One region of the Promicromonospora sukumoe genome, then DNA from elsewhere that is predicted to be linked to it. Evidence: riboswitches for the same ligand, from Rfam matches in the RefSeq annotation. Region 1 holds a riboswitch; each other region holds the start of a gene.
What was found. Region 1 has a riboswitch for thiamine pyrophosphate ahead of FHX71_RS22810 (thiamine ABC transporter substrate-binding protein). Riboswitches for the same ligand answer to the same signal wherever they lie in the genome.
Positions count from the first base shown of each region.

Region 1 (4,899 bases):
CGGGCCGGCGCCGCGCCCAGCGAGGCCGCGGCCTCCTCCGCGCGGGGGTCGAGCCGTTCCCACAGCCCGCCGACGGTACGCACCACCACGGACACGTTGAAGAACACGAGCGCGACGACGATCCCGGCGAGCGACTCCTCCAGCCCGAGGAACCCGAGCGTGCCGCCCGGCGCGAAGAGGGCCCGGAACGCGACGCCCACCACCACGGCGGGCAGGACGAACGGCACGGTCACGAGCCCGCGCGCCAGGCTGCGCCCGGGGAACGACCGCCGGTACAGCAGGTACGCGAGCGGCAGGCCGAGCAGCACCGAGAACGCGGTGCCGAGCACGGCCTGCGTGAGCGTGAGGCCTACGAGGCGCCACGTGCGCGGACGCGACAGCACCTCGGCGAAGCCGGTGAGGTCGAGCGCGCCGTCGGGCACGAAGCCGCGGACCACGAGCGCGGCCACCGGCCACGCGAAGAAGACGGCGAGGAAGCCGAGCGGGACCGCGACCGCCACCCCCCACAGGAGGGGCGCCGGCCGCAGCCCGTGCCTCAGAAGGCTCAAGCTCTGCCTTTGGTGGGCTGAGCCTGCGGCTCCGCTCCGGGCGGGTGCCTCGTTCCTCGGCCCCCACCCTGCGCTACGCCTCCGGCTCAGCCCACGACCGTCTCGGTCCACCGTTCGATCCACTCGTCGCGGTGCTCGCTCACGTCCGCGGGGTCCACCTGGAACGGGGCCTCCGCCTGCGGCGCGAACTGCTGCCAGTCGGCGGGCAGCTCCACGGCCGGGTCGGCCGGGTACATGTACATCGACTCGGGCAGCGCGGCCTGCACGTCGTTCGTGAGCAGGAAGTCGACCAGCGCCTTGGCGCCCTCGGGGTTGTCGGACCCGGCGAGCACGCCCGCGTACTCGACCTGCCGGAAGCAGGTCTCCAGCAGCGCGCTCGTGGTCGACGCCGACCCGTCCTCCGTCACCGTGAACGCCGGCGACGTCGCGTACGACAGCGCGAGCGGACGCTCGCCGCCCTCGCCCGCACCCGAGAAGTCCACGTAGTAGGCGTCCTCCCAGGAGTCCGCGACCTTGACGCCGTTGTCCACGAGCGAAGTCCAGTAGTCCTCGAACCCGTCCTCGCCGAACGCCCCGATCGTCGCCAGCAGGAACGCGAGCCCCGGGGACGACGTCGCCGGGTTGGACACCACGAGCAGGTCCTTGTACTGCGGGTCGGCGAGGTCCTCCAGGGTCGTCGGCACCTCCAGGCCGGACTCCTCGAACCACGCCTCGTCGGCGTTGACGCAGACGTCGCCCTGGTCGACGGGCGTGAGCGCGCCGCCGAGCTGCTCAGCGCCCTCGGGCAGGTCGGCGGGGGTGTACTCCTCGACCACGCCGGCCTCCAGCGCCCGGGACGCGAAGGTGTTGTCGATGCCGAAGACGGCGTCGCCGAGCGGGGCGTCCTTGGTCAGCACGAGCTGGTTCACCAGGGTCCCGGCGTCGCCGGCGGCGCTGACCTCGACCGTGGTGCCGGACTCCTGCTCGAACTGGTCGATCAGCTTCTCGTCGAGCGCCCAGGAGTCGTGGGTCACCAGGGTGACGGTGTCGCCCGCGGCGGACGAGTCGTCGCCCGAGCCGGACCCGCCGGAGCACCCGGCGAGCAGCAGGGCCACGGACAGCGCGGCCGCAGCAGTAGGGATGGTGCCCCCGTGGGCACCGGAAAGACGCAACATCGTGCCTCCGACTTCCTCCGCCGGTGTCAACCGGATCAGGTTCAAGGGTCTGCGGTGATCCGCACTCTCAGCGCCGTCGGGGCGCTCCCCTGTCGTTTCCATGCAGCCTAGTCGGCCGTCGAGGACTACGGTGTGGAGATGGCCCAGATTGAGACGGAACAGACACTCGGCGAGAAGGTCGGCACCCTCGCTCTGACGATCGCGGCCGGCTGGGTCGCCCAGAAGGCTGTCAGCATGATCTGGAAGGGCGTGACCGGAAACGACGCGCCCAACAAGCCGGACGACCCGGAGCTGGACCTGCTGCAGGCGACCGTGTTCGCGGCCGTCGCGGCCGGAACCGCGGTGTTCGCCAAGCGGATCGCCGCAAAGGGTGCGCACCGTGCGGCCCTGCGGATCGCCGCGCGCCGCACCGCTGTCTGAGACGAGAACCTACCGGGCGGCCGTGCCGCCCGGTGCTCGTGCTGCCCTGTGCTCGTGCTGCCCGGTGACCGGACGTGACACCCTGGTGCCGTGAGCTTCACGCACCTCGATGACCGCGGCCAGGCCCGGATGGTCGACGTCACCGCCAAGCAGCCGACCATCCGCTCCGCGACGGCCTCCGGCCTGGTCCGGTGCGGCCCCGACGTCGTCCGGGCGCTGCGCGACGGCGCCGTCCCCAAGGGGGACGTGCTCGCCGTGGCGCGCATCGCGGGCATCGCAGGCGCCAAGAAGACGCCGGACCTCCTGCCGCTGGCGCACGTGATCGGCGTGCACGGCGCGGCGGTGGACCTCGAGGTGACCGACGACGGCGTCGCCGTCACCGCGACCGTCCGCACCGCCGACCGCACGGGCGTCGAGATGGAGGCGCTGACGGCCGTCGCGGTCGCCGGCCTCGCCGTCATCGACATGGTCAAGGGGCTCGACAAGTCCGTCTCGCTCGCGGACGTGCGCCTGGAGCGCAAGACCGGCGGCAAGTCGGGCGACTGGGTGCGTGCCGAGTGATCACGGTCCGCTACTTCGCGGGCGCCCGGGAGGCGGCAGGCCGCGCCACCGAACAGCTCGACGGCCCGACGTCGGTCGGCGCCCTCCGCGGTGCCCTCACCGCGGCCCACCCGGCCCTGGAAGCGGTGCTGCCGAAGTGCGCCCTGCTCGTCGCGGGCGCCCGCACGACGGCGGACGAGACGCCCGTCCCGGACGGCGTCACGGTCGACGTGCTCCCGCCCTTCGCGGGCGGCTGACCCGCAGGGCTGACCCGCGCGGCTGACGCGTCCGGCCGGGCCAGGCCGGCGCCGGGCTAAGCCGGCGCCGGGGCGGGGTGGTCGCCGCCGTCGAGCTGCGACCGGACGTGCGGCCAGAGGCCGAGCACGACGTCGAGTCCGTCCTTCACGCCCCCGGACGAGCCGGGCAGGTTCACCACGAGCGCGCGTGTCCCGTCGGCGCCGCGGGCCACGCCCACCAGCCCGCGCGAGAGCGCGGCGGTCGGGATCCCCGCGGCGGTGCCGCGCTGGCGAACGGCGTCGGCGACGCCCGGGACCTCGTAGTCCAGCACCTCGCGCGTGCCCTCGGGCGTCAGGTCCCGGGGCGTGATGCCCGTGCCGCCCGTGGTGAGCACCAGACGAGCGCCGGCGTCGAGCGCGGTCCGCAGCACGTCACGGACCGGCTCGACGCCGTCGGGTACCAGATGGGTGACCAGGTCGGTGAACCCCGCCTGCCGGAGGATCCGCGCCGCCGTGGGACCGGACCGGTCCTCGGCCTCGCCACGGGCACAGCGGTCGGAGACGGTGATCACCGCTACCTGGTCGGACGTCATGCCGACACGCTATCGGCCTCCGGCTTCTCGCTCACGGCGTCCTCCTCGGCCTTGGCCTTGCGGTGCGCCCGCACGGACCAGAAGACGGCGCCAGCCCACGCGAGCCAGATGAACACGTAGATCGGCGTCTTCACGGCGTCGGAGGCCGCGATCCAGTCGCTGTTGAGCAGCGTGCGCGAGTTGGTGAGCACGATGACGCCACCCACGAGCGAGCCCAGGATGCGCGGAGGCACCAGGCGAACCAGCCAGGCCGCGATCGGCGCCGCGATCAGACCACCGATGAGCAGGGCGAGCACCCAGGTGTAGTCGATGCCCTCGCCGGACAGGCCGACGAAGAAGCCGATGCTGGCGGCGACGGCCACCAGGAACTCGCTGGTGTCGATCGAGCCGATCACCTTGCGCGGCTCCAGGCGGCCGCTCGCGAGGATCGCGGGCGTGCCGACCGGGCCCCAGCCGCCGCCACCGGTGGCGTCGAAGAAGCCGGCCACGAGGCCGAGCGGGGCGAGGAACCGCTTGCGCAGCGGCTTGTCCGAGCGAGTGGGCAGGCCCTGCACCGTGAAGCGCAGCAGCACGTAGAGGCCGAGCACGAGCAGGATGATCGACATGACCGGTCCCGCGATCTCCGTCGACAGCGACGAGAGGAACGTGGCGCCGGCGAAGGCGCCGATGGCACCCGGGATGCCGATCTTGGCGACGACCTTCCAGTCGACGTTGCCGAAGCGCCAGTGGGAGGCGCCGGAGGCGAGGGTGGTGCCGATCTCGGCGAGGTGCACGGTGGCCGACGCGGCGGCCGGGTTGGTGCCGATGGCCAGCAGCAGCGTGGTGGAGGTGACGCCATAGGCCATGCCCAGACTTCCGTCCACCAGCTGGGCGCCGAGGCCTACGAGCGCCAGCAGGATCAGGGTTCTCATGGTCGTGACCTTCCAGGTCCGGGGGGATACGACGCGAGGCCATGCAAAATCAGGCCCGCGTCAAGGTAACCACCTAACCCGGTCGGAAACAACTATCATCTCAGAGGTCGGATAAGTACGCACGAGAAAGCGGGGTGAAAGCCCTTGGTCCGCTCGGAGTTAGGCCGCTCCCCGACCACACTGTGAAATCAGGAGTTGGACCAGGCCGACTCGCCTTCGGTCAGCTCGCGCACCTCGTCCGGCAGCGTCCCGCTCACGAGGTCGGCGAGGGAGACCGCCTCCAGCACCGCGCGCACGTTCGCGCGCAGCGCCACCCACACGTGCAGCAGGGGCGCGGCCACACCCTGGAACTCCAGGTCCGACGGACGGTTGCCCCGCACGAAGACGAGCGGCCCGTCCACGGCGCGCACCACGTCGGCGATGGTGATCGAGTCGGCGGGCCGCGCCAGGCGGTACCCGCCGCCGGCGCCGCGGTGGCTGGTGACGAGGCCGTCGCG
Region 1 covers NZ_JACGWV010000002.1:1,269,673-1,274,571, forward strand. Annotated here, with positions in the region: gene FHX71_RS22805 (ABC transporter permease) at 1-539, opposite strand, end outside; gene FHX71_RS22810 (thiamine ABC transporter substrate-binding protein) at 635-1,702, opposite strand; TPP riboswitch at 1,698-1,803, opposite strand; gene FHX71_RS22815 (DUF4235 domain-containing protein) at 1,841-2,122, shown strand; gene moaC (cyclic pyranopterin monophosphate synthase MoaC) at 2,213-2,683, shown strand; gene FHX71_RS22825 (MoaD/ThiS family protein) at 2,680-2,919, shown strand; gene FHX71_RS22830 (MogA/MoaB family molybdenum cofactor biosynthesis protein) at 2,976-3,491, opposite strand; gene FHX71_RS22835 (sulfite exporter TauE/SafE family protein) at 3,488-4,402, opposite strand; gene FHX71_RS22840 (RrF2 family transcriptional regulator) at 4,591-4,899, opposite strand, start outside.

Region 2 (4,899 bases), on a different contig from region 1:
CCTGGCGGTGCTCGCCCGGCTGGACTATGTCGGCGTCCTGCTGCCGGAGGTCGCGACGATCGAGGCGTGGAAGGCGAAGTTCCTGGAGATCTGGGACGGCTCGATCGACGGGCTCGAACCCTCCCCGGCGTTCAAGGAGGCCCGGCGCGCCGTCCTGGTCCGCACGTTCGAAGACCTCATCGAGCTCAGGAAGACAGCGGACGCCGGCTGAGTTCCTGCGCTCGCGCTTCTTCTTCATCCTGTCCGGCGCGCCGGCCCTGCCCTACTGTCGGGGGTCGTGATCCCTGACGCGATCGACTCCCGCCTCGCCAACGCCCTCTTCGATGTCCGGGCGGCCGGGGTGGGCCGGGTCGTCGAGCCCGCGCTCGCCCCGCTTCGAGCCATGTACCGAGGACTCTGGGTCGGCGGGCGCGTGACGCTGACGCCCACCGAGTATCACTTCCATGCGAACGGCATGAACCGTTCGGTTCACGAGGGTCCTGTCGACTTCGTCATCCCACTGGTGGACGTCGACGAGGTCACCACCAGGTTCGGCGTCGGCACCAGCCTCGTCGTCGTACATGCCGGCGGCCACGAGTTCACGGTCCGCTGCTACGGATCACGAAAGTTCGCCGAGCGCATCCGTGTCGCCGTCGCTGCCGCGCGGGGAGAGGCACCCGCTCCACAGGTGTGACCGTCTAGCCTCGGGACCCATGACCCTGGGTGTGCTCTACGTCGTCGTGACCGGTGCCGGAGCGACCCGGCAGGTGCCGACCCAGCTCCTGCCGCGGGCCGTCGAGCGGGGCTGGGACGTGCACGTGCTCGCCACCGAGCAGGCGGCGCGCACCTTTCCCGAGGCGATGCGACAGATCGCGGACGTCCTGGGCCGGCCGGTGCGGACCGGCTTCCACACCACGGTCGGGTACTCGCTGCCTGACCCGGACGCCGTGGTCGTGGCCCCGGCGTCGTACAACACGATCACCAAGTGGGCGCTCGGGATCGCTGACACCTACGTGCTGACCCGCCTGGTCGAACAGGTCGGCCGTGGTATCCCGATCGTCGCCGCGCCCTGCACCAGCACGCGGTTCGCCGGGCATCCGACCTACCCGGGCAGCCTGGCCACGCTCAAGGAGTGGGGCGTGGACGTCGTCATCGGCCCGGGCGAGCCGCACGAGCCCGGGGACGACGCCGCGGACTTTCCGTGGGACGCGATCCTGGACGCGGTGACGCCCGACGGCGCCTAGCTCAGTCGGCGATGTGCGCCGTGTTGTCCAGCCAGTGCCGCACGAGCTCGGCGTCCCCCTCGACGCCGACACCACCCAAGCTGGCACCGCCCAAGCCGGCACCGGCGCCGCCCGCACCCAGCGGCACCCGCCGCGTCAGCGTGAGCAGCAGCGTCCCCGCCGGACCCGTCACCGTGACGTCGGCCGGCCGGTTCCCGCGCTCCCACGTCGCGCCGTCGGGCCGCCGCTCGACGAACCACGCGCCGTTGCCGTCCCTGGTGTCGGTGGCCAGCCACCGGAGGGTCTGCCCGGTGCCCTGGATGGCCTGGGCGGACTCGGGCCGCAGCATCGCCCAGGTGGGGGAGGTGAGCATCGCGAGGTGGTGGCTGATCAGCTCGGCCGCGACACCGGCGTCGATCTGGGGCAGGTCCGTGGCGCCCTGCGCATGAGCCGCGCCCGCGCCGTCGAAGCCGTGCACGACCGCCTCGTTGAGCACGTTGATCAGCCAGAACCTCGCCCCGGACCGGTCGTCGCCCGCGGCGTTGAAGATCTCGGCGTCGAGCGCCTCGTCGGAGAACGCGCTCGCGACCCGCACCGCGGACTGCGCCAGCCACTCCGGCCACTTGTCGGGGTCGCCGGGCAGGTCGGGCACCTCCGTGGGCATGTCGGCCGGGTCCGTGACGCGCCGCTCGATGATCTCCGCGGTCCAGTGCTGCGTCTGGCCCACGTGCGCGACCAGGTCGGTGACGGTCCACTCCGGGGCGGTCGGCACGGCGGCGTCGGGCCCTGCCGCGGCGGCCGAGTCCGCCAGGCGCCCGGTGTGCTCGACGATCGCCCGGCGGGCACGTTCTGGGTTCAGCTCGGTCATCGCACTGTCCGTTCTTCTCGGCGGTCGTGCAGTGACTGACGGGCAACGGCGCCCGAATTCATCGGCACGGGTGGTCCGTCACGCCTCCACGCTGACCTCCGCCACGGCGTCCTTCGCGTCGAACCGCACCGCCGGCCAGTATCCGTCCAGGAAGTGCTTGCCGCACGAGTCGTCGAGGTGCAGCACGACGTCGCCCTCCGGGAGCACCTCGACCGTCTGGAGCACGAGGTCGTCGGCGGCCTCGGCGAGGTCGTCCGCCGTCGGCTCACCGGTGGTGAACTCCGCGACGACCGCGTCGGTCGCACGCCGGTGCCAGCCGGCCCGGTCCGCGAAGAACGCCGCGACGCGGGGCAGCAGGGCGGCGGCCGCATCGGGGTCGGTCGCCCGGAGCATGAGCTCGGGGTCGCCGTCCGCGACGTCGGCCGCAGAGGTGTCGTACCAGTCGTGAATCAGGGTCTCGCCGCTGGTCAGCGTGGTTGTGGCACGGGTGAGCTCGCCCCAGGCGGAGGGGACGGCGGTGGCGTCGTCGGGCATGCGCCGATGCTAGCGAGCGGACGCCTGGCGGCCGTGCGCGCCCCTGCTGTTACGGTGAGCGCAGTGCACGGGAGTCCGGTATGCCGGGCTGAGAGGGAGTACTCAACTCCGACCGTAGAACCTGATCCGGATCATGCCGGCGCAGGAAGCGACTCAGGACGTGGGGCCGTCAGGCGCCCGTCCTCCTGTGCCGACGGAGATCCGACGGACAGGGAGCACCCCGATGGCAGACCTTGCCACCACCGAAGCCACCACCGACCAGACAGCCGAGCTGCGCGGCGACCCGATGCGCTTCGGCGTCGGCGCCCGGATCACCGCGGCGGTGATGTCGGACGACTACGTGGACGTGATCCTGGGCGCCCTGCGCGACGCCGACACCACCGGCCTCGTGGTCGAGACCGGCGACGTGAGCACCTACGTGGGCGGCGCCGAGGCCGACCTGCTGCGGTACGTGACCGACCTGACCGCCGGGATCGCGGCGTCGGGCAAGCACGCCGCGATCACCGTGCACCTGTCGCGCGGCTGCCCCGGCGAGGTGGTCTGCGAGCTGCCCGGCGGCGCGGGACCGCGCGTCACCGAGGTGCCGCAGGGCCGCGACACCGGCCGCTTCGTCACGGCGGAGTGGGCCCTGTACCCCCTGGCCGACGACGTCCGCGCCGACGTGACCCCCGACCACATGCGTGACATCTACGCCGCGATCGACCTGGCCAAGGAGAACGGGACGTTCCACGGCTCGCAGCACTTCGTCACCCGTCTGGAGGGCGACGCCGGCCGCGTGCTCGCCAGCGCCTTCGCCGGCTGGGTCCTCGCGGGCCGCACGGTGCAGCACGTCACCAGCCACCTCACCCTCTCGGTGAACAGCCCGAGCCACGCGGGCGGCACCCGATGAGCGAGACGACGGAGCGCCGCCCGTCGCGGCTGCCGCTGCGCGACATCGTGCTCATGGTGATGCTCGGCGTCGTCTTCGGGTTCCTGTACTGGGCGCTCGTGCAGGCGTGGAACGGCCTCGCCGTCGCGATGGGACCGGCCGGTGACCTGGCGCAGCACGTGCTGCTGGGTGGCTGGCTCCTCGTGGCGCCGATCGCGATCGCGATCATCCGCAAGCCCTTCGTCGGCATCATCGCCGAGGTGATCGCCTCGGTCGTCGAGGTCGTCTTCCTGGGCTCGCCGGTCGGGCCGCTCCTGCTGGTCGCCGCCGCGATCCAGGGCGCGGGCAGCGAGCTCCCGTTCGCGCTCACCCGTTACCGCCAGTTCGGGTGGGGGGTCTACGCGCTCTCGGGCCTGCTCGGCGCGGGCCTGGTCTTCGTGTGGTCGGCATTCCGGTTCGGCTGGTTCGGGCAGGACATCCTCGCGCTGCGACTCGGCATGCAGCTCGTCTCCGGAATCCTGCTCGGCGGGCTGCTCGCCAAGGTGATCGTCGACCGCCTCTACGGCACCGGCGTGCTCGACGAGTTCGCCATCGGCCGGGCGGGGGCCGCCGACCGTGGACCCGTGGTGCGCCGTGAGCGCTGACGTGACCACCGCCGTCGTCGAGACCACCGCTCTGGAGGCGGTGTACGGCACCGGCGACGGCGTGGGGCCCGTGGACCTGCGCATCGAACCCGGGCAGAGCGTGCTCGTGCTCGGCCCGTCGGGGTCCGGCAAGTCCACGCTGCTGCGGATGCTGCACGGCGCGGTACCCCTCGCGGTCCACGCGCAGGTCGACGGCGAGGTGCGCGTGGCCGGCCGGTCCGTGGCGGGCACGGGGATCGCAGGGCTGGCCGACGTCGTGGGCGTCGTCGGGCAGGACCCCGAGTCCGGCGTCTGCCTGCCCGACGTGCTCGACGAGGTCGCGTTCCCGCTGGAGAACCTCGCCGTCGACCCCGCGCTCATCGGGCCGGCCGTGCGCACGGCGCTCGACCGGGCCGGGGCTTCGGGCCTCGCCGGACGTGCGACGGCGGAGCTGTCCGGCGGCGAGCTGCAGCGTGTGGCGCTCGCGGCGGCCATCGCACCGTCGCCCCGCCTGCTCCTGCTCGACGAGCCGACGTCGATGCTCGACGCCGACGGGATCGACGCCGTGCGGCACGCCCTCGACGTGGTGCGGCGGGAGACCGGCGCCGCCTGCGTGCTCGTGGAGCACCGGCTCGACGAGCTCGCGGGCGACGCCGGCGCCGCCGCCCTGCCGGACCGCTGGATCGTGCTCGGCAAGGACGGCCGCGTGCGGCACGACGTCGCCGTCGACGCCCTGACGGTGCCCGTGCTGCGGGAGCTCGTGGGGGAGGGCTGCTGGCTCCCGCTCGACCTGGAGCTCCGGGC
Region 2 covers NZ_JACGWV010000001.1:189,323-194,221, forward strand. Annotated here, with positions in the region: gene FHX71_RS00895 (DUF4259 domain-containing protein) at 1-211, shown strand, start outside; gene FHX71_RS00900 (hypothetical protein) at 278-673, shown strand; gene FHX71_RS00905 (flavoprotein) at 693-1,223, shown strand; gene FHX71_RS00910 (maleylpyruvate isomerase N-terminal domain-containing protein) at 1,225-2,070, opposite strand; gene FHX71_RS00915 (hypothetical protein) at 2,149-2,604, opposite strand; TPP riboswitch at 2,662-2,769, shown strand; gene FHX71_RS00920 (YkoF family thiamine/hydroxymethylpyrimidine-binding protein) at 2,828-3,493, shown strand; gene FHX71_RS00925 (ECF transporter S component) at 3,490-4,116, shown strand; gene FHX71_RS00930 (ABC transporter ATP-binding protein) at 4,106-4,899, shown strand, end outside.
Region 2: it holds a riboswitch for thiamine pyrophosphate, as region 1 does, so the genes downstream of both, FHX71_RS00920 (YkoF family thiamine/hydroxymethylpyrimidine-binding protein) here and FHX71_RS22810 (thiamine ABC transporter substrate-binding protein) in region 1, are expected to answer to the same signal.

Region 3 (4,899 bases), on a different contig from region 1:
GGGCGAGCGTCGACCGGGCGGCCCGCCCGTACGGCGGCGCGTCGCTGTCGATGCCGAACGTGCGCCTGGAGCAGCCCGACGGGACGTTCATCGCGGAGCTGTCCTGCGACGTGCGGTTCACCGAGTTCGGCAACCACTACGTGCGGTTCCGGTACTCGTCGCGCGACCAGTCGCCGCAGCAGGTCCGCGACGCCCGGTTCCGGCTGTCCAACCTGCACGCCGACATCCGGGTGCGGTGGATCGCGCTGGACGGCTCGCCCGTCGACGTCGACCCGGGCGGCGCGCTCCCGCCCGAACGCCTCTTCGACCTGGCCGACCTGCTCCAGCGGGCGACGGCGGACCTGGTCCGCCGGGGCACCGAGATCGCCCAGGGGCGCGCCCACGTGGTCACCACCGTCTACGAGGCGAGCCGGGGGCAGGGCCCTGCCGCTCCCCCGGAACGCCGGACGCCGGTCAACATGGGCGACGAGATGCTGGCCGCGTTCGGCTCGCAGGTGCTGCTGCAGCCCGTGTCCTACGGCACCGCCACGCTGTGCGACTGGACCCTGCGGCAGCGCAACCCCGTGCTGCTGGAGGGCGTGCGGCACCTGGGCGACGTCGTCGCGGTGGCCACGAACTCCACCACCGTGGCTCTGGTCGGGACGGCGCACTTCAAGATCTCCCAGTACGGCTCGCTCGCCGAGTTCGTGGCCAGCCTCAACGGGCTGTTCAGCGCCTGGAACGCCACCCTGGCCGACCACCTGCGGATCGTCGCGACCATGCTCGCCGACCACGACGTGAACAACGGCGCCGACCTCGCCGACCGCAAGGAGCGGCTCACGCGCGAGCAGCTACGGCTGCACGAGTTCGCCTCGGAGGTGCGCACCACCCTGACGACGATCACCTCGCCGACGTTCCTCGCCTCCGCGCTGGAGTCGCGGATGCTCAACCAGCTCCTGCACGCGTCGCGGTTCGAGCAGCAGGCCGCCGGCGTCACCGAACGGCTGCGCGAGCTGCTCCAGGAGCCGATCGCGGCCCGGCTCGCGGCGCTCGAACGGCTGCACGGCGACCGCGAGCGCGCGGCGGAGGTCCGGCGGGAGCGGTCCCGGCGTCGGCTGATGGACGGCACGCTGTCCGCGATCACGGTCTTCGCCGGGGTGTACGCCCTGATCGGTACCGTCCAGGTGGCGCTGGACGCGTCGCTCATCGGCCCGATCCAGGCCGTCACGGCCACGGCGCTGGTCACCGTGGGCGCGCTGGTGACGGGGTGGGCGGTCTTCAACTGGACGAGCCGGCGGTGAGTGTTGCCGCGGCGGCGCTCGCCGTGTCAGACATACAGGTCCCTCGGGTGACCTGTGCGTCTGACACGCCATAGCCTGGTCGGGTCAGCCGCGACGCCGCTCCACGACGGGGGATCACGATGACCGGAAGCTCTGTGTCCGTGCCTGGTGGGGCGCCCGGGGGCGCGCCTGGTGAGGCGCCCGGGGCGGTGCCCGGCGGGGCGAACGTCACGCCGCGCGGCACCGCGCGGGACGACGCCGCCCGGCGGCATCTCTGGGGGCACTTCACGCGGCAGTCCGCCTGGGACGCGGGGGTGCCGACGCTGGTCCGCGGCGAGGGCCACCACGTGTGGGACGCCGCCGGACGCCGGTACATCGACGGGCTCTCCGGGCTGTTCGTGGTCCAGGCGGGGCACGGCCGCAGGGTGCTCGCGGAGGCCGCGGCGCGGCAGGCGGGCGAGCTCGCCTACTTCCCGCTATGGTCGTTCGCGCACCCGCCCGCGATCGACCTGGCCGAACGCCTGGCCGACCTCGCGCCGGGCGACTTGAACCGCGTGTTCTTCACGACCGGCGGCTCCGAGGCCGTGGAGACGGCGTTCAAGCTGGCCAAGCAGTACTGGAAGCTGCAGGGCCGGCCGGGCAAGTACAAGGTGATCTCCCGGAACATCGCGTACCACGGCACCACGCACGGAGCGCTGTCCGTGACGGGCGTGCCGGGCTTCAAGGCGCCGTTCGAGCCGCTGGTCCCGGGCGCGTTCAAGGTGCCGAACACCGACATCTACCGGGCGTCCGAGGACCTGCGCGACGACCCGAAGGCGTTCGGCCGGTGGGCGGCCGACCAGATCGAGGTGCTCATCGAGACGGAGGGGCCGGACTCGGTCGCGGCCGTGTTCCTCGAGCCCGTGCAGAACGCCGGCGGCTGCTTCCCACCTCCGCCCGGCTACTTCGAGCGGGTGCGCGAGATCTGCGACCGGCACGACGTGCTGCTGGTCTCCGACGAGGTGATCTGCGCGTTCGGCCGGATCGGGTCGATCTTCGCGTGCGACGACTTCGGCTACGTGCCCGACATGATCACGTGCGCCAAGGGCATGGCGTCGGGCTACTCCCCGATCGGCGCCTGCCTGGTCTCCGACCGGGTGTACGAGCCGTTCGCCCACGGGTCGACGACGTTCGCGCACGGGTACACGTTCGGCGGGCACCCGGTGTCCGCGGCGGTCGCCATGGCGAACCTCGACCTCTTCGAGGAGGAGGACCTGACCGGGCGGGTCAAGGAGAACGCGCCCGCGTTCCGGTCCACCCTGGAGCGGCTGCACGACCTGCCGATCGTGGGCGACGTGCGCGGCGCCGGGTACTTCTACGCGATCGAGCTCGTCCGGGACAAGGTCACCCGGGAGACGTTCTCGGGCGACGACGCCGAGCGGCTGCTGCGCGGGTTCCTCACCCCGGCGCTCTTCGAGGCCGGCCTGTACTGCCGCGCCGACGACCGAGGCGACCCGGTGGTGCAGCTCGCCCCGCCGCTGACGGTCGGGCAGCCGGAGTTCGACGAGATCGAACAGATCCTCCGGGGTGTGCTGAGCGAGGCGTGGACGCGGCTCTGAGCGTGCGGTGGTCGAGCGGTCGGCGATGGTGCGCTTCTACCCAGTCATTGCGCCCGGAACTGGCCTGTTTCCGGGCGTAATCGCTGGGTAGAAGCGCACCATCGTTGCTGTTTCGTGGTGGAGGGCCGCCGGAGCCCAACTAGCACCCCACCCCCCGGAGACGGTTTCGGACGAACGCCGTCCGCGACTAGGGTGGGCCCACTTGGCGCGGGGCGCCGGGCATCCGCCCGGCTGAGATGCACCCGTGGAACCTGATCTAGGTAGTGCTAGCGAAGGGAACGCCTCATGGGCTCCGTCCTGCCCGACGCCGTCGCGTCGGTCGTCACCGCGGTGCACGACACCGCCCCACTGGTGCACTGCGTGACCAACGTCGTGGTCACCAACTTCACCGCGAACGTCCTGCTCGCCGCGGGCGCCGCGCCCGCCATGGTCGCCGACCCCGAGGAGGCGCCCGTCATGGCCGGCGCCGCCGGCGGCCTGCTGATCAACCTCGGCACCGTCGAGGGCGGCCAGGCCGACGGCATGCGGGCCGCCGTCAACGGCGCCACCGCCGCCGGCGTGCCCTGGGTGCTCGACCCCGTCGCCATCGGCGCCCTGCCGCTGCGCACCCGGCTCGCCGCCGAGCTGTTCGCCCGCGGCCCCGCCGTCGTCCGCGGCAACGCGTCCGAGATCCAGGCGCTCGCGGGCGGCTCCGGCGGCCGCGGCGTCGACTCCCTGGACACGCCCGACGGCGTGCGGGACGTCGCGCTCGGCCTGGCCCGGTCCTCCGGCGCCGTGATCGCCGTCAGCGGCGCGTCCGACCTGCTCACCGACGGCGACCGCGTGGTGCGCATCCAGGCGGGCACGCCCCTGATGACGCGCGTCACCGGCGTCGGCTGCTCGCTCGGCGCCCTGGTCGCGGCGTGCGCCGCCGTCACCGAGGACCGTCTGCTCGCCGCGACGGCAGCGACCGCCTGGCTCTGCGTGGCCGCCGACCGGACCACGTCGACGACGCCCGGCAGCTTCGCCGTCGAGCTGGTCGACCGGATGTTCGACGTCGATCCCGAGGCCGTCGGGTTCGGCGCCGGGCTGGTGAACGAGCCGGCTGCCTCCAACGGGTCCGCGTCGGCAGGGGCCGCGTCGACCGCCGAGGCCGGGGCCGAGCCCGCGCGGGCCAAGGCGTGAGCGCCCGGCTCCTCGACCCGACCGTCTACCTCGTCACCGACACCACGCAGTGCGGCGGCCCCGCCGGGGTCGTCACCACCGTGGGCGCGGCGGTCGGCGGCGGAGTGACCGCCGTCCAGCTCCGCGACCCGGGCGCGACGACCCGCGAGCTCGTCGACCTCGGCCGCGCCCTGGTCGCCCTGCTCCGGCCGCGCGGCGTGCCGCTGGTGGTCGACGACCGGGTGGACGTCGCGCTCGCGATCGACGCCGACGGCGCCCACGTGGGCCAGAGCGACCTCGACCCCGTCTCGGCGCGGCGGCTGCTCGGCCCGGACCGGCACCTGGGGCTGAGCGTCAGCACGCCGGAGGAGGCGCAGGACGCGGCCGGCCTGCCCCCGGGCACCGTCGACCTGCTCGGAGTCGGGCCGGTGCGGCCCACCGCGACGAAGTCCGACGCCCGCCCAGCGATCGGCTTCGCGCGGCTCGGCGACGTCACGGCCGCCACGGGCCTGCCCTGCGTGGCGATCGGCGGACTGCGGGCCGACGACGTCGGCGCGCTGCACGAGGCGGGGGCGGCCGGGAGCGCCGTCGTCTCCGCCGTCTGCGGACGGCCCGACCCGGCGGCCGCGGCGCGGGAGCTGGCGCGGGCGTGGGCGGAGGCGCGGGCTGGGCGTGGTTCCGAGGCCCGGTCGCGGGCGGCGACGGGGGCGGCGTCGTGAGCGGGTTCGGACGGGACGGGAGCGCCTCGTGAACGGGTTCGGGCGGGACGGCGGCCGCGTCGTGAGCGGGTCCGGGCGGGATGCGGTGGGGCTCGCGGATGTCGAGCAGACGCCCCGCCTCCGCAGTCCCGACGTCGGCCGTTCCGCCGTCGCGACTCGCGCCGAAGCCGCGCCCCTCGC
Region 3 covers NZ_JACGWV010000001.1:893,214-898,112, reverse strand. Annotated here, with positions in the region: gene FHX71_RS04005 (hypothetical protein) at 1-1,280, shown strand, start outside; gene FHX71_RS04000 (aspartate aminotransferase family protein) at 1,400-2,857, shown strand; TPP riboswitch at 3,056-3,153, shown strand; gene thiM (hydroxyethylthiazole kinase) at 3,143-4,021, shown strand; gene thiE (thiamine phosphate synthase) at 4,018-4,719, shown strand.
Region 3: it holds a riboswitch for thiamine pyrophosphate, as region 1 does, so the genes downstream of both, thiM (hydroxyethylthiazole kinase) here and FHX71_RS22810 (thiamine ABC transporter substrate-binding protein) in region 1, are expected to answer to the same signal.

Region 4 (4,899 bases), on a different contig from region 1:
GCTGCCGCAGACGGCCATGTTCACGGACTCGACGGCGGGCGGCTACGCGCAGCTGCAGCACTCGTCGGTGTCGCTGGACCGCAGCAGCTCGCCCGACTCGGTGGTCGTCAGCGAGTACCGCAGCTCCGACGACATCGAGAAGGGAGCGCAGGTCAGGACCATCCGGGTGCCGATCGACTACACGAACCGGTTCCTCAAGCCGGCGTCGGACGGGATCATCAAGGCGACCGAGGCGTACCGGACGGACCTGGAGAGCGTGCAGGGCTCGACGGCGATCGACGGGGAGTTCTTCTTCTCGCAGAGCGACGGCGACAACTTCGCGGACCCGAACTCGGACGGTGACCTGCACACGTTCGTCGCGCCGTCGGGCTCGATCGTGCGGCACGGCAACGCGCTGACGGTGGGTGCGGAGGACCTGTCCTACGACCCGACGCGGGACTACCTGTGGACGCTCGGCGAGTACCCGGGCTACCGGTGGGTGTACGCGGCGGACGCGTCGTCGTTCTAGCGAGCCGGGCGCCCCGCTTCGTGTCAGACGTACAGGTCCCCCGGGTGACCTGTACGTCTGACACGTCGGAGGGGGCGGTGCGGCCGGGGTGGTGGTCACCCGGTCGCGCCGAACCTAGGGTGGTCCCGTGACGCGCCGCATCGAGGACTACGGGTTGGTCGGGGATCTGCAGACGGCGGCCCTGGTCGGCCGCGACGGATCGATCGACTGGATGTGCCTGCCGCGGTTCGACTCGCCGGCGTGCTTCGCCGCGCTGCTCGGGGACGAGCGCCACGGGTCGTGGCGGCTGGGCCCGACGGCGGGCGGCGAGTGCACCAGCCGGCGCTACCGGGACGGCACGCTGATCCTGGAGACGGAGTGGGACCTGCCCGAGGGGCGGGTGCGGCTGATCGACCTGATGCCGCCGCGCGGCGACGAGGCCGACCTGGTCCGGATCGTCGAGGGCATCAGCGGCAGCGTGCGGATGACCACGGAGCTGCGGCTGCGGTTCGACTACGGGAACATCGTCCCCTGGATCACGCAGGACGGCGGCGCGCTGCGCGCCGTGGCGGGCCCGGACTCCGTGCGCATCGACTCGGTGGTCCCGATGTCGCACGAGGGGGTCAGCGACGGGTCGCTGCTGCGCGCCGAGTTCACGGTGGGGCCCGGCGACCGGGTGCCGTTCGTCCTGAACTACCACGCGTCCCACCTGGAGACCCAGGAGCCGGTCGAGCCGTACGCGGCGCTGCGCGACACCGAGGACTTCTGGCACACCTGGCTCGAGGGGTGCAGCTACTCGGGTCCGTGGTCCGACGCCGTGCACCGGTCCCTGATCACCCTGAAGGCGCTGACCTACGCCCCGACGGGCGCCATCGTGGCGGCGACGACGTCGCTGCCCGAGCAGCTCGGCGGCAGCCGCAACTGGGACTACCGGTACTGCTGGCTGCGCGACGCCGGGCTCACGCTGCAGGCCCTGATCGGCACGGGGTTCATCGACGAGGCCCGGCAGTGGCGGGCGTGGCTGCTGCGGGCCGTGGCCGGCGACCCCGCGGACCTGCAGATCATGTACGGGCTCGACGGGCGTCGTCGTCTGCCGGAGTACACGCTCGACTGGCTGCCCGGCTTCGAGGGCTCCGCACCCGTGCGGATCGGGAACGACGCCGCGAGCCAGCTCCAGATCGACGTGTGGGGCGAGACGCTGGACGTCCTGCACCAGGCGCGCGAGGCGGGGCTGGAGCAGGACGACGACGTCTGGCGGCTGCAGCGCGCCCTGCTGGAGCACCTCGAGGAGCACTGGGACGACCTCGACAACGGGCTCTGGGAGGTGCGCGGCCCGCGCCGCGCGTTCGTGCACTCGCGCGTCATGGCGTGGGCGGGCTTCGACCGGGTCGTGCGGGCGGTCGAGAAGTACGGCCTGGTGGACGAGCCCGTCGAGCACTGGCGCGAGGTGCGCGACCGGATCCACGCCGACGTGTGCGCCAACGGGTTCGACCCGGTGCGCAACACGTTCACGCAGTTCTACGGGTCCCAGGGCCTGGACGCGGCGCTGCTGCTCATCGGGCAGGTGGGTTTCCTGCCGTGGGACGACCCCCGCGTCGTCGGCACCGTCGAGGCCGTGCAGCGGGAGCTCGGCCAGGAGGGGCTCGTGCGGCGGTACCACAACGACGCCGACGACAAGGTGGACGGCCTGCCCGGGGCCGAGGCGACCTTCCTGGTGTGCAACTTCTGGCTGGTCGACGCGCTGCACGGCACCGGCCGCGTGCAGGAGGCCGTCGCCCTGTTCGAACGGCTGCTCACGCTGTGCAACGACGTCGGACTGCTCAGCGAGGAGTACGACGTGCGCACCGGACAGCACCTCGGCAACACGCCGCAGGCGTTCAGCCACCTCGGGCTGGTGAACAGCGCGCTGCGGCTGGGCCAGGCCGCCGTCGTCGGCTCCGAGGAACCGGAGCCCGAGCCTCAGCCGCGCGTGTCGCGCCAGGCGATCCACTCCTCGGCGGTCGACAGGTCGTAGTCCGGCCCGGTGACCCCGACGGTGAACAGGGTCGCCCCGGCCTCGACGAGCGCCTCGCCGGTCTCGGCGGGCGTGCCCTTGGCCTCGGCCGACCGCTCGACCAGCGTGGCGGTGTCCCGCCCGACGGCGGCGCCGTGCTCGTCGAGGATCGCCGACTTGCTCGTCAGGGTCTGCGCGTCGCCGAACGCGTGCCAGATGTCGGCGTGCTCGGCCACGATCCGCAGCGTCTTGCGCACGCCGCCGCCCCCGATCAGGATCGGGATCTCCCGCGTGGGCGCGGGATTGCCGGCCGCGAGCCGGGACTTGATACGCGGCAGGGCGTCGGCCAGGCTCGCGATGCGGGAGCCCGGCGTTCCGAACTCGTAGCCGAACTGGTCGTAGTCCTTCTCGAACCAGCCCGCCCCCAGGCCCAGGATCAGCCGCCCGCCCGAGATGTGGTCGACCGTGCGGGCCATGTCCGCGAGCAGGTCCGGGTTGCGGTAGCCGATGCCGCTCACGAGCGCGCCGATCTCCACACGCTCGGTCTGCTCGGCCCACGCGCCGAGCATGGTCCAGCACTCGAAGTGCTTGCCGTCGGGGTTGCCCCGCAGCGGGAAGAAATGGTCCCAATTAAAGAGAACATCGACGCCGGCGTCCTCGGCGCGGAGCACCGCGTCGCGGAGCTGGGAGTACTCGGCGTGCTGGGGCTGGAGCTGGACACCGATGCGGATCGGACGGTCTGTCATGGCCGCAGCCTACGACCGGCCCGTTCCGGTAGCCTCTGCCGCACGTGACACGGGGTGCCCCGACCGGGGCTGAGACCACACCCGTCGAACCTGATCCAGATCATGCTGGCGAAGGGATGTCCATCGTGACTTCTTCTGTTGTCCCCGTCTCCGCCTCGACTTCCGTCGAGGCTTTGGCCGACGCCGCTCCACCGGCCGGCCCGGCCGCCGTCCGCACCTTCACCGAGGAGGCCTGGGACCGCATCGCAGGCTGGCGCGACGCCGTCGACCACATGCCGTTCGTCCGGGCGCTCGCGGACGGCTCGCTGCCCGCCGAGTCCTTCGCGTTCTACCTCGCCCAGGACGCCGCGTACCTGCGCGAGTACTCGCGTGTCCTGGCGCGCGCCGCCCAGCTCGCACCCGACCCGGCCGCGCAGGGCTTCCTCGCCCGGTCGTCCGTCTCGGCGCTGGAGGTCGAGACAGCGCTCCACCGGGACTGGCTGGGCACGCACGCAGGGCTGGCCGCGGGCGAGATCGCGGCCGTCGAGCCCTCGCCCGTGACCGCGGCCTACACCGGCCACCTGCACGCCGCGGCGTCGGGCAGCTACGCGGAGACGGTCGCCGCGCTGCTGCCCTGCTACTGGCTGTACGCGCACGTCGGGAGCGTGCTCGTGGACCAGGCCCGCCACCGCCCCGGCGGCCTGGCCGGCCACCCGTACGCGGCCTGGATCGGCACCTACGGCGACGAGGGCTTCCAGGAGTCCACCCGCCAGGCCCGCCGCCTGGCCGACGACGCCGCACGCTGGGTCTCCCCGGAGGAACGGGCCCGCATGCTGCGGGCGTTCGAGGTCTCCTCCGTGCACGAGTACCTCTTCTTCGAGCAGGGCAGCACCTGCCCCACCTGGCCGACGCCGCCCGTTCGGGCCGAGACTAGGGGGTGACGCCGCCGACGGCGCCGACCCGAGGACAGGAGCACCGATGCCGAACTACAGCACCTCCGCCGAGATCGACGCGACCCCCGAGGAGGTCTGGGCGGTCCTGTCCGACGTCGAGCACATGCCCGACTGGACGCCGTCCATGCGGTCGGTCGAGATCATCGACGGGCCCAACCCGCCCGACGTCGGCACCCAGGTGCGGATCGAGCAGCCGGAGCTGCCGCTCGCGGTCTGGCTGATGGACGAGTGGGACCCGCCGCGGCACTTCGCGTGGATCACCGAGGCGCCCGGTGTGACCACGCAGGCGGAGCACCTGGTCGAGCCGCTGCCGGACGGCCGGTCCAAGGTGACGCTCGCGATCACCCAGACCGGCTCGCTGGCGTGGCTGGTCGGCGGCCTGGTGGGGAAGCGGACCCGGGAGTACGTCGACGCGGAGCTGGCCGGGCTGGAGGCCCGGGTGACGCAGAAGGGCTGAGGCCTGGGGCCTGGCCGGGCTTGGGCGCGCGGCCGCCGTCGGCCCGGGTCTCAGACGCGGGTCTCAGGCGCGCGTCGCGACCGCGAACACCCGGCGGAACGCCAGCGGCGTGCCGTGGGCGTGCTCGGGGTACGCCTCGCGCAGCGCCGCCCCGAACTCCTCCTCGAACTGGGCGCGCAGGGCCGGGTCCTTCGCCTCCAGCGCCTGGAGCGTGGGCTGGGCGCCGGTCGCGGAGATCCAGCGCAGCACCGGGTCCGGCCCGTGCAGCACGTGCGTGTACGTGG
Region 4 covers NZ_JACGWV010000001.1:1,199,254-1,204,152, forward strand. Annotated here, with positions in the region: gene FHX71_RS05250 (hypothetical protein) at 1-508, shown strand, start outside; gene FHX71_RS05255 (glycoside hydrolase family 15 protein) at 636-2,501, shown strand; gene FHX71_RS05260 (LLM class F420-dependent oxidoreductase) at 2,447-3,226, opposite strand; TPP riboswitch at 3,267-3,360, shown strand; gene FHX71_RS05265 (TenA family protein) at 3,352-4,146, shown strand; gene FHX71_RS05270 (SRPBCC family protein) at 4,184-4,615, shown strand; gene FHX71_RS05275 (methyltransferase domain-containing protein) at 4,679-4,899, opposite strand, start outside.
Region 4: it holds a riboswitch for thiamine pyrophosphate, as region 1 does, so the genes downstream of both, FHX71_RS05265 (TenA family protein) here and FHX71_RS22810 (thiamine ABC transporter substrate-binding protein) in region 1, are expected to answer to the same signal.